Regions from separate parts of the Arthrobacter sp. TMS2-4 genome, predicted to be linked through region 3. Evidence: riboswitches for the same ligand, from Rfam matches in the RefSeq annotation. Region 3 holds a riboswitch; each other region holds the start of a gene.
What was found. Region 3 has a riboswitch for S-adenosylmethionine ahead of ACX80F_RS11935 (ABC transporter substrate-binding protein). Riboswitches for the same ligand answer to the same signal wherever they lie in the genome.

Region 1 (3,263 bases), on a different contig from region 3:
TCGACGGGGCGCCCCGCAAGGAGCAGGCACACCTGGACCGCCTCGCGTCGTCGGCCGCCGCCCTGGATCTCGCCGTGCCGGACGCCGGGGCGTGGAGCCGCGCGATCCGCACGGGGCTGCGCGAGTTCGCGGCGGAGGAACCCGACCAGCGGAACGCCGTCGTGAAGCTGATCGCCACGCGCGGCGTGGAGGGCGCCGGACGGGCCACGGCCTGGGTCCAGGTGGCCCGCGTGCCGGACGCCACCCTCCGGCAGCGCGAAACCGGCCTGAAGGTCCTGTTCCTCGAGCGCGGCTATGACAGCACCGTCGCCCAGCGGGCACCCTGGCTGCTCCTGGGCGCCAAGACCCTCTCGTACGCGGTCAACATGGCTGCCGTCCGGTATGCGAAGGCGCACGGGGCCGACGACGTCATCTTCACCTCCTCCGACGGCAAGGTCCTGGAGGGACCGACGTCGACCGTCCTCCTCGCCTACGACCGCGACGGCCGGAAAACCCTCCTCACGCCGCAGCTCGAGAGCGGGATCCTCGCGGGGACCTCGCAGAGCGCATTGTTCGCCGCGGCGAAGGAGCAGGGGTGGGAGCTCGGCTACGGACCGCTGGAGCCGCGCCACCTCCTGGACGCCGATGCCGTGTGGCTGATCTCGAGCATCCGGCTGCTCGCGCCGGTGCTCTCGATCGACGGCCAGGAGCTCCGTACCTCGAGGGCCCTGACCGCCGAGCTGGGCGACCTCGTGGACCGCTTCGTGTAATCTCCGCCACAAAACCGCCCTCCGGGGCCCTTCTGCTACGTCAAGTGTCGGATTCCGGTCCTCCTCGTTTTGACCCGGTGCTTCGTGCTGCCCTAGCGTTTTGCCTGCAATCAAGAGTTCCAGCCATCGGCCCTGGCCGGCTGGACAGCAACCCTCTCCCGTAGTGGGGTGCTCCAGGTGAAGATTCGGCCGCCGGGACCAGTCCCCCGGTTGGCAAGTACGGCGTCGTGCGGCCTGTCCCGGACCATTCCCCGGTGACGGCACCCGTACCCGCGCACACCCCAGAACAGTGAGCGTGTCACCCAGCAGCCTGTCCCCCCGCCGTGACCCGGCATCCCCGTACCACCCCGTTCCCCGCGCCCTCCTCCGGGCCGGCACTCCGAAGGACACCATGAACATCTCCCGCAAGGTCCTGGCGGCATTCGCCGTCCCCTTCCTCGCCCTGACCGTCTCCTGCGGCAGCGGCAGCAGCGAACCCGCCGAGACCACCGACGCCCTGGCCGGCAGCGACCAGCAGTCGCTCGACCAGTACACGACCGAGACCACGACGTCGATCGACGAGATCGACACGGCGGAGCTCGGCCTCATCACCGACGGCACGCTGCGTGTCGGCACCCTCTCCGACGCCCCGCCGAACATCTTCCTCGAGGACGGCGTGTTCACCGGCTACGACAACGAACTGCTGCGCGCCATCGGCGACAAGCTGGGCCTCGAGGTCGAGTTCGCGTCCACGGACTTCTCCGCGCTCCTCGCCCAGGTGCAGAACAAGCAGTTCGACGTCGGATCCTCCTCGATCTCCACCACCGCGGAGCGCCGCGAGAACGTCGGGTTCACCAACGGCTACGACTTCGGGTACATGGCCGTCGTCGCGAAGAACGGTTCCTCCGTCACGGGCTTCGACTCCCTCTCGGAGGACACCCGCGTCGGCGTCGTCCAGGGCACCGTCCAGGACGACTACGTGTCCAACACCCTCGGCCTCGAGCCCGTGCGCTTCCCCGACTACAACACCGTCTACGCGAACGTGAAGAACGGGCAGGTCGACGCCTGGGTGGCTCCGTCGCAGCAGGCCACCGGCCAGGTGAAGGACGGCGACGACACCACGATCGCCGAGACCATCATCAACACGGAGAACTTCACCGCGTACGCCGTGAACAGCGACAACCAGCCGCTCATCGACGCCCTCAACGCGGGCCTCGACGCCGTCGTCGCCGACGGCACCTGGACCGAGCTCACCCAGGAGTGGTACCCGGACCGCGAGATGCCTTCCGACTGGAAGCCCGGCAGCAAAGCCGTGGACGTAAAGTAGCGGTCCCTGCATGGATGCCCTCGAACAGCTCGGCAAGACCTTCTTCGACTGGGAGGCGATGGCTGCGGTCCTGCCGGACCTCCTGACCGTCGGACTGCCCAACACGCTCATGCTCGCCCTGGCCTCGGGGATCATCGGCACCATCGTCGGCATGATCCTCGCCGTCATGGGCATCTCCCGCAACCGCGTGCTGCGGTGGATCGCCCGCGTCTACACGGACATCTTCCGCGGCCTGCCCGCGGTGGTGATCATCCTGCTCATCGGCCTCGGTCTCGGACCGATCCTCCGGGAGATCACGGGCAGCACGAGCCCGTACCCGCTGGGCATCCTCGCCCTGTCCCTGATCGCCTCCGCCTACATCGGGGAGATCTTCCGCTCCGGGATCCAGAGCGTGGAGAAGGGACAGCTGGAGGCGTCACGCGCCCTCGGCTTCAGCTACGGCGCGTCGATGCAGCTGGTGGTGATCCCGCAGGGCGTGCGGCGCGTGCTGCCCGCCCTGGTGAACCAGTTCATCTCGCTCATCAAGGAGTCCTCGCTCATCTACTTCATCGGCCTCGTCGCCAGTGAACGCGAGCTCTTCCGGGTGGGCAACGACGCCGCGAGCAACACCGGCAACCTGTCACCGCTCATCGCCGCCGGCGTGCTCTACCTGTGCCTGACCATCCCGCTCACGCACCTGGTCAACTTCATCGACAACCGGCTCCGCGTGGGCAAGCAGCAGAAGCTCGAGCCGGACGAACTGGCCGCACCGATCGGCGAAGGAGCGAAGGCATGAGAACCCCGGAATCAGGCACCCTGACGGGCAGGAACCTGCACCTGTCCTTCGGCTCCAACCACGTGCTGCGCGGCATCGACCTGCATGTGGAGCGGGGCACGACGGCGTCGGTCATCGGCCCCTCCGGGTCCGGCAAGTCCACCCTCCTGCGCGTCCTGAACCGGCTGATCGAACCGGACCAGGGGGACATCCTGCTGGACGGCCGGTCCGTCCTGAAGGACAACCCGGACGAGCTGCGACGGCGCATCGGCATGGTGTTCCAGCAGTTCAACCTGTTCCCGCACAAGACCGTGCTGGACAACGTGTCGCTGGCCCTGCGCAAGCTCCGGAAGATGTCGGCGGAGGAGGCCCGGGGCAAGGCCCTCGCCCAGCTTGACCTCGTGGGCCTGAAACACAAGGCCGACGTCCGCCCCGGCAACCTCTCCGGCGGCCA
Region 2 (3,263 bases), on a different contig from region 3:
TACACCCGGACGCGGCGGGTGCTGCCGCTCGTGATCGCGCACGCGCTGATCGACATCACGGGATTCGTCGGCTACGCGCTGCTGGGGCCGGCCCTCGGGATCGGGGCGTGAGATGCCCCGGCCGGGCGGCGCCCGGCTGATTTACGCACCCGAATCATGACTCAAAGAACCGGGGGGCCCGGTGCTACCGTGTGCTCACCCAGCACCATCGGGGCTCCGCGACCGGTGCCCCGTCGGACCAGCCAGGAGGAATCATGAGCGTCGTCACCAACGTCTCCGAGTGCACTGTCCACAACTGCTCGTTCAACCACGACGGCTGCACGGCCGTCGCGATCACGGTGTCCGGCGTGGAGGAACACGCCACGTGCGCCACCTTCATCGACACGTCCGTCAGCGGCGGTCTGCCGAAAGTGATCGCGCACGTCGGTGCGTGCCAGCGCTCCGAATGCAGCTTCAACCACGACCTGCTGTGCAGCGCGCCGGCCGTGAAGGTGGGCCCGGGCGCGGACGCCGCCGACTGCCTCACCTACACGCACCCCTGAGGGTGCGGGGACGACCGGTCAGATCTCGACGCGCCCGCTGTCGGTCTCGAACGTCACCGACATGACGCCGGGCGTGCCGTTGGGGGCGATCCACTCGACCTGCACGTCGTCGAGCGTCTGCTCGACATCCGTGCCGAGCCAGTCGGTCACGCGCTCCGACGAGCCGGCAATGGTGAGGCAGTCCAGCTTCACCGAGGCGGGGCGGGCCTTCGAGGGGTGGAGTTCCTCCGTGCCGTCGTCCCAGCGCAGCAGATAGGGGACCTGGGGGTCCGCGATGAGCCCCTTGATGCCGATCTGCTGCCAGGTGAGCTCCTGGCCGTCCGGGAACTTCCGGTTGCCGGGCACGGAACTGCGGCCGAGGCGCTCCTCGAACGGCGCCAGATCGTCGACGGCGACGCACCAGCCCATCCAGCCACCGCCGGCTTCGGAGCGGGCGCGGACGGCCTGGCCGAACGGGGCCTTGTCCGACGCCGGGTGGTTCAGCACCTCGACGACCTCCAGGTACTGGCCGTTGACCAGGGGAAAAATCATGTTGCGCGTACCGAAGCGGGGGTGTACACCACCCTTCACCGGCTCCACGCCGAGCTTGGCCGAGATCCGCTCGGCCGTCGCGGCAAGTCCATCGGGTTCGCAGGCATAAGATACATGGTCCAGGCGCATGCGGCTATCTTGGCACTAAGTGATCTGGGTCTCGACTAAGGCAAGCCTTACTCCGCGACGCGTGTCTCGCAGCCGGATCGGGAGCGCGTCTGCGGGCTGCTTCACGGAGGGTCACACGGTTGCCGGATCCCCCCGGATCGGCTTTCATGAAGGCAGGTCATGAGTGCCAGCACACAGCCCCGGCTTGCTGGCCGGCAACCCTCCAACCGCGGTGGGGTGCCCCGGGTGAGGACCAGGTCCGGCGTCCCATCGGCGCCGTTCAAGCGCGGGCTCCTGCGGGGTCCGGTCTCCCCGAACGGCGGCGCCGGCGGGAGCCGGACAGGCGGAGCCCCTGATCAGAGGGAGCACCATGTCCAACGATTGGTCCTTTGAAACACGCCAGATCCACGCCGGCCAGGTGCCGGACCCGGCCACGGGGGCGCGAGCGCTCCCCATCTACCAGACGTCGTCGTTCGTCTTCCCCAGCGCGGAGAGCGCCGCGAACCGGTTCTCCCTGGCGGAACTCGCGCCCATCTACACGCGGATCGGCAACCCGACCCAGGAGGTCGTCGAGACCCGCATCGCGAGCCTCGAAGGCGGCGTCGGCGCCCTGCTGCTGGCCTCCGGCCAGGCCGCGAGCACCTTCGCGGTACTGAACGTCGCTGAGGCGGGCGACCACATCGTGGCCAGCCCCAGCCTCTACGGCGGCACCTACAACCTCTTCCGGCACACGCTGAAGAAGTACGGGATCGAGACCACGTTCGTCGAGGACCCCGACGATCTCGACCAGTGGCGCGCGGCACTCCGACCGAACACCAAGCTCTTCTTCGGCGAGGTGGTCTCCAATCCGCGGCAGGACGTCCTCGACATCGAGGGCGTCAGCGCCGTCGCCCACGAGCACGGCATCCCCCTGATCGTCGACAACACACTGGCCACGCCCTACCTGATCCGGCCCATCGAATGGGGTGCGGACATCGTGGTCCACTCGGCCACCAAGTACCTCGGCGGGCACGGCAACGCCATCGCCGGGGTCATCGTGGACTCCGGCGCCTTCGACTTCGCGCAGCACCCCGACCGGTTCCCGGGCTTCAACACGCCGGACGAGAGCTACCAGGGCCTCGTGTACGCCCGCGACCTCGGGGTGGGCAGCGCGCTCGGCGCCAACCTCGCGTACATCCTCAAGGCCCGCGTGCAGCTGCTCCGCGACCTCGGCTCGGCCGTCTCCCCGTTCAACGCCTTCCTCATCGCCCAGGGACTGGAGACCCTGAGCCTGCGCATGGAACGCCACGTGCAGAACGCGCAGGCCGTCGCCGAATGGCTGGAAGGGCACGACGACGTCGAACGCGTCACCTATGCCGGGCTCTCCTCGAGTCCCTGGTACGACCGCGGGCGGAAGTACGGGCCGAACGGCACGGGAGCGATCGTGAGCTTCGACATCGTCGGGGGACTCGATGCCGGAAAGCGCTTCGTCGACGGGCTCGAGCTGCACTCGCACGTCGCGAACGTGGGCGACGTCCGTTCGCTCGTCATCCACCCCGCGTCGACGACGCACAGCCAGCTCGGGGCGGAGGCGCAGCTCACCGCCGGCGTGCGGCCCGGCCTGGTCCGGCTGTCCGTCGGCCTCGAGCACATCGCCGACATCCTGGCCGACCTGGATGCAGGCTTCCGCGCCGCCAAGGGGGCCTGAGGGTTCGTGACCACGTACCCTCCTGCCCCGCTGCCCGCCCGGACGCACGGAGCGCCCCCGGACGGAGATGGGCTGCTCCGTATCGCGTCCATCGGCCCGCTGGCCCTCGAGACCGGGGGGACGCTGCCCGACGTCCAGCTGGCGTTCGAGACCTGGGGCCGGCCGAACCGGGACGGCTCCAACGCCGTCCTCGTGCAGCATGCCCTGACCGGCAGCTCCCACGTGGCCCGGGGCGCCTCGGAGGAGGAGGGCTGGTGGGACTCCCTCGTGGGTCCCGGCCGTACGGTGGACACCGACCGCTACTTCGTGGTGTCCGTCAACATGCTGGGCGGCTGTTACGGCTCGACGGGACCGGCCAGCCTCGCGCCCGACGGCGCGCCGTGGGGTGCACGGTT
Region 3 (3,263 bases):
GCGAGGACCGCGACCTGTACCAGCCGGAGTTGTACGGGAAGACCTGGGTGCCGGTGCTCATCACCTGGACCAGTGAGGCCGAGATCCCAGGACTCGCCGGTGACATCGCGGGACTCGGCGGCAGCGACTACGCCCAGGCGCCCGGGCAGCCGTTGGTCTACGCGGGTGGGCAGGTGCAGCTCGATGCGCCCGACGCCGCCCGGTCGCTCAGCTACCCGGACGGGCGGGCGCAGCTCCGAGCGATCATCATGCACGAGCTCGCGCACGTCGTCGGGCTCGATCATGTGGATGATCCCGGCGAGCTGATGTACGAGCAGAACATGGGGCGGGTCTCGTTCGGCGAGGGCGACCGTGCCGGCCTCGCACTCCTCGGTTCGGGACCCTGCGCGCCCGGACTGTGAACTCCCATTCCCTGAAGGTCAGGCCGGAGCGATCCGCGACGGCGCATGTGTCGCACGCGCCGTCCTGCTCGCCCGCGTCCACTCCCGGAGAAATCTGCTAAACAACTGAGTAAAAGTCCGCCATGGCGCGCCGACAACGTAAATTAAGGAGATGAGCAATGATGCCCTCCCGACAGCCGTCCAACCGTTCGATCCCGACGGCGGCAGCGACCAGTCTGCCGAGGCACTCGAGGCGCTCATCGCCACGGTCGAGAGGGAAGTCGCCGAACTCGAATTCACACGCTTCACGAACGACGACGCCGTCGCGCTGGGGCAGTTGATCGTTCAGTTGGGAGCGGGTCGCAACCTGCCGATCGCCGTCTGCATCCGACGGCCGAACCACATCCTGTTCCGGGCCGCGCTCGACGGCACCACGCCGGACAACGACTACTGGCTCGACGCGAAAAGCCGCACCGCCGAACGGTACCTCGTTCCTTCCCTGCTCGTCGGCCTGTGGGGACGCCGCAACGGCGGGAGGGTGGAGGACGATCCGCTGTTCGACACGACGGTGTTCGCAGCGCACGGCGGCTCCTTCCCGCTGTACATCCAGGGTGTCGGACCGGTGGCCACCGTGACGGTTTCCGGCCTTCCGCAGCTCGAGGACCACAAGCTCGTCGTCGAGGCGCTCCGGACCTTCCACGCCGCTGCCGGCCTGTAGCCCGTGGTACGCCGTCGTGCGTCTTCGCATGACGCCGCGTAACCGAATATGACGGGGACCGCTGGCGCTGCCGCCGCCCCGTGCGCTTAGCTGGAGCCATAACCATCCCGAGCGGCCGAGAGACCTGGATCGACGACGCCGCAGCAACCCTCCCCGCGTAGCAACGGGGAACGGTGCTACTGCCAGGACCGATGGAGAAGCTACACGCTTTCGTTGGTCTGTCCCTCCGTGCTCCTGCACGCCCGGGGCGCCTGCCGGCGACCTGTATCAGCCCTCCATCGGGCGATGATTCAGGAGCCCCGCGTGAGAACAGCAAGCCCCAGCACACCCCGATCCTTCCCCCGATGCGCACCCCGCGGCATTGTCCTGTCCGCCGTCGCGGCGGCAATGGCGCTCACCGCGAGCGGCTGCGGAGGCTCCGCTGCCGCAGGCGAGGACGACACCTTCGTCTTCGCGACGGGCAAGGACATCTCCTGCCTCGACCCCCACGTCAACGGGGACATGCCGCAGGCGTCCATCGCGGCGAACTACCTCGATTCCCTGGTCTCCCAGGACAGCGAGGGTGCCATCCATCCCTGGCTGGCCACGGACTGGTCGGTCTCCGACGACGGCCTCACCTACACCTTCACGGTGCGCGACGACGTCCGGTTCACTGATGGCACCAGGCTCACCGCAGAGGCGGTGAAGGCCAACCTCGACCACATGATCGACCCCGATACACAGTCAGGGACGGCCGGCGGCTACCTCAAACCCTACGTGGGCACGGAGGTGGTGGACGAGACCACAGCCGTCGTCACCCTCAACCGCCCATACGCTGCGTTCCTCGAGGTGCTCGCGCAGCCGTTCCTCGGTATCCAGTCACCGGAGGCGCTCAAACGTCCGCAGGCCGAGAACTGCAACGCCCCCGTGGGAACCGGGCCCTACCGAATCGTGGACTACGTGCCGCAGTCCAGGGTCAGCCTGGTCCGCAACGAGGACTACAACTCGGCCCCGCCGTACGCGCAGCACGAGGGGCCGGCGCACATCGAGAAGATCGAGTGGCGGATCGTCCCCGAGGATTCCACGCGCTACGGGCTGCTGCGCGCCGGGCAGGTGCACGCCCTGGACCTCATGCCGTCCGTCCATTTCGGTGAGGCCGAGGCGGACCCGGACGTCGGACTCATCCTGCAGGACAGGCCCGGCAACCCGACCAACCTGATCCTCAACACGACACGCGCACCGTTCGACGACCTCCGGGTCCGGAAGGCCTTCCTCCGCAGCGCGTACGTCGACGCCGGCATCAACAGCGTCTACTTCGGCACCGTGACCCGGGCCGGCGGACCGCTCAGCTCCACCACCGGCTTCTACTCCCCCGACTTCGAGCACGTCCACGACCCGGACCCGGACGAGGCAGCCCGCCTGCTCGACGAGGCCGGCTGGACCGAACGGGACGACGAGGGCTACCGCGTGAAGGACGGCGCGCGCCTGACCGTGCACTTCCCCTACACACCCGGCGCGTGGCCCACTGCCCATCAGGCCCTCGTAACGCAGATCCAGGCGACGGCGAAGAAGGCCGGCTTCGAGGTGCTCATCGAGAACGGTGACGGCGCAACCGTCAGCGAACTCGGCAACACCTTCGACTACGATCTCCGCGCCGACTACTGGAACACCAACACGGCCGACGTCCTGCGGATCGTCTTCTCCTCCGAGTACACCGAGTCCGCGGGCTTCGTGCCCAACGGCTCGGGTTTCCGCAACCCGGAACTCGACGGCATCCTCAATGACGCCCTCGCGACGGACGACCCCGGGACGCGGGAAGACCTCTACTACCGGGCGCAGCAGATCGTCAGTGACAACGCGCTGCAACTGCCCCTCTACAACCAGGCCAGCCAGGTGGCGCTCCGGACCGACCGCTATCGGGATCTCACCCTCGAGCCGAGCCTGTCCCTCCCCTACCTCTACGACGTCACGGCGGTGGATTCAGAATGAGCACCCAGTCCCTCGATTCCCTCAGCGCAGCACCCCGCACGACGGCGACGGCGGGCACCGCCGGGAAGGTCGTCGCGAAGCGGGCGGCCGGCAGCCTCTTCGTCCTCTGGGCGGCCGTGACCCTGACGTTCTTCGTCCTGCGCCTCACGCCGGGCGATCCGATCACCGCGATCCTGGGCGGCGCGGGATCCTCGCCG

Region 1: another riboswitch for S-adenosylmethionine. It lies ahead of ACX80F_RS13265 (ABC transporter substrate-binding protein); the one in region 3 lies ahead of ACX80F_RS11935 (ABC transporter substrate-binding protein).
Region 2: another riboswitch for S-adenosylmethionine. It lies ahead of ACX80F_RS04920 (bifunctional o-acetylhomoserine/o-acetylserine sulfhydrylase); the one in region 3 lies ahead of ACX80F_RS11935 (ABC transporter substrate-binding protein).

The regions. Positions count from the first base shown of each region.
Region 1 is NZ_JBTNDI010000011.1:4,025-7,287, reverse strand. Features, by position in the region: gene ACX80F_RS13270 (aminodeoxychorismate lyase) at 1-749, shown strand, start outside; SAM riboswitch class IV at 858-975, shown strand; gene ACX80F_RS13265 (ABC transporter substrate-binding protein) at 1,141-2,055, shown strand; gene ACX80F_RS13260 (amino acid ABC transporter permease) at 2,066-2,830, shown strand; gene ACX80F_RS13255 (amino acid ABC transporter ATP-binding protein) at 2,827-3,263, shown strand, end outside.
Region 2 is NZ_JBTNDI010000002.1:391,479-394,741, forward strand. Features, by position in the region: gene ACX80F_RS04905 (CPBP family intramembrane glutamic endopeptidase) at 1-111, shown strand, start outside; gene ACX80F_RS04910 (DUF1540 domain-containing protein) at 255-542, shown strand; gene ACX80F_RS04915 (VOC family protein) at 561-1,202, opposite strand; SAM riboswitch class IV at 1,358-1,474, shown strand; gene ACX80F_RS04920 (bifunctional o-acetylhomoserine/o-acetylserine sulfhydrylase) at 1,552-2,868, shown strand; gene metX (homoserine O-acetyltransferase MetX) at 2,899-3,263, shown strand, end outside.
Region 3 is NZ_JBTNDI010000008.1:143,067-146,329, reverse strand. Features, by position in the region: gene ACX80F_RS11945 (matrixin family metalloprotease) at 1-401, shown strand, start outside; gene ACX80F_RS11940 (heme-degrading domain-containing protein) at 553-1,098, shown strand; SAM riboswitch class I at 1,198-1,296, shown strand; gene ACX80F_RS11935 (ABC transporter substrate-binding protein) at 1,402-3,066, shown strand; gene ACX80F_RS11930 (ABC transporter permease) at 3,063-3,263, shown strand, end outside.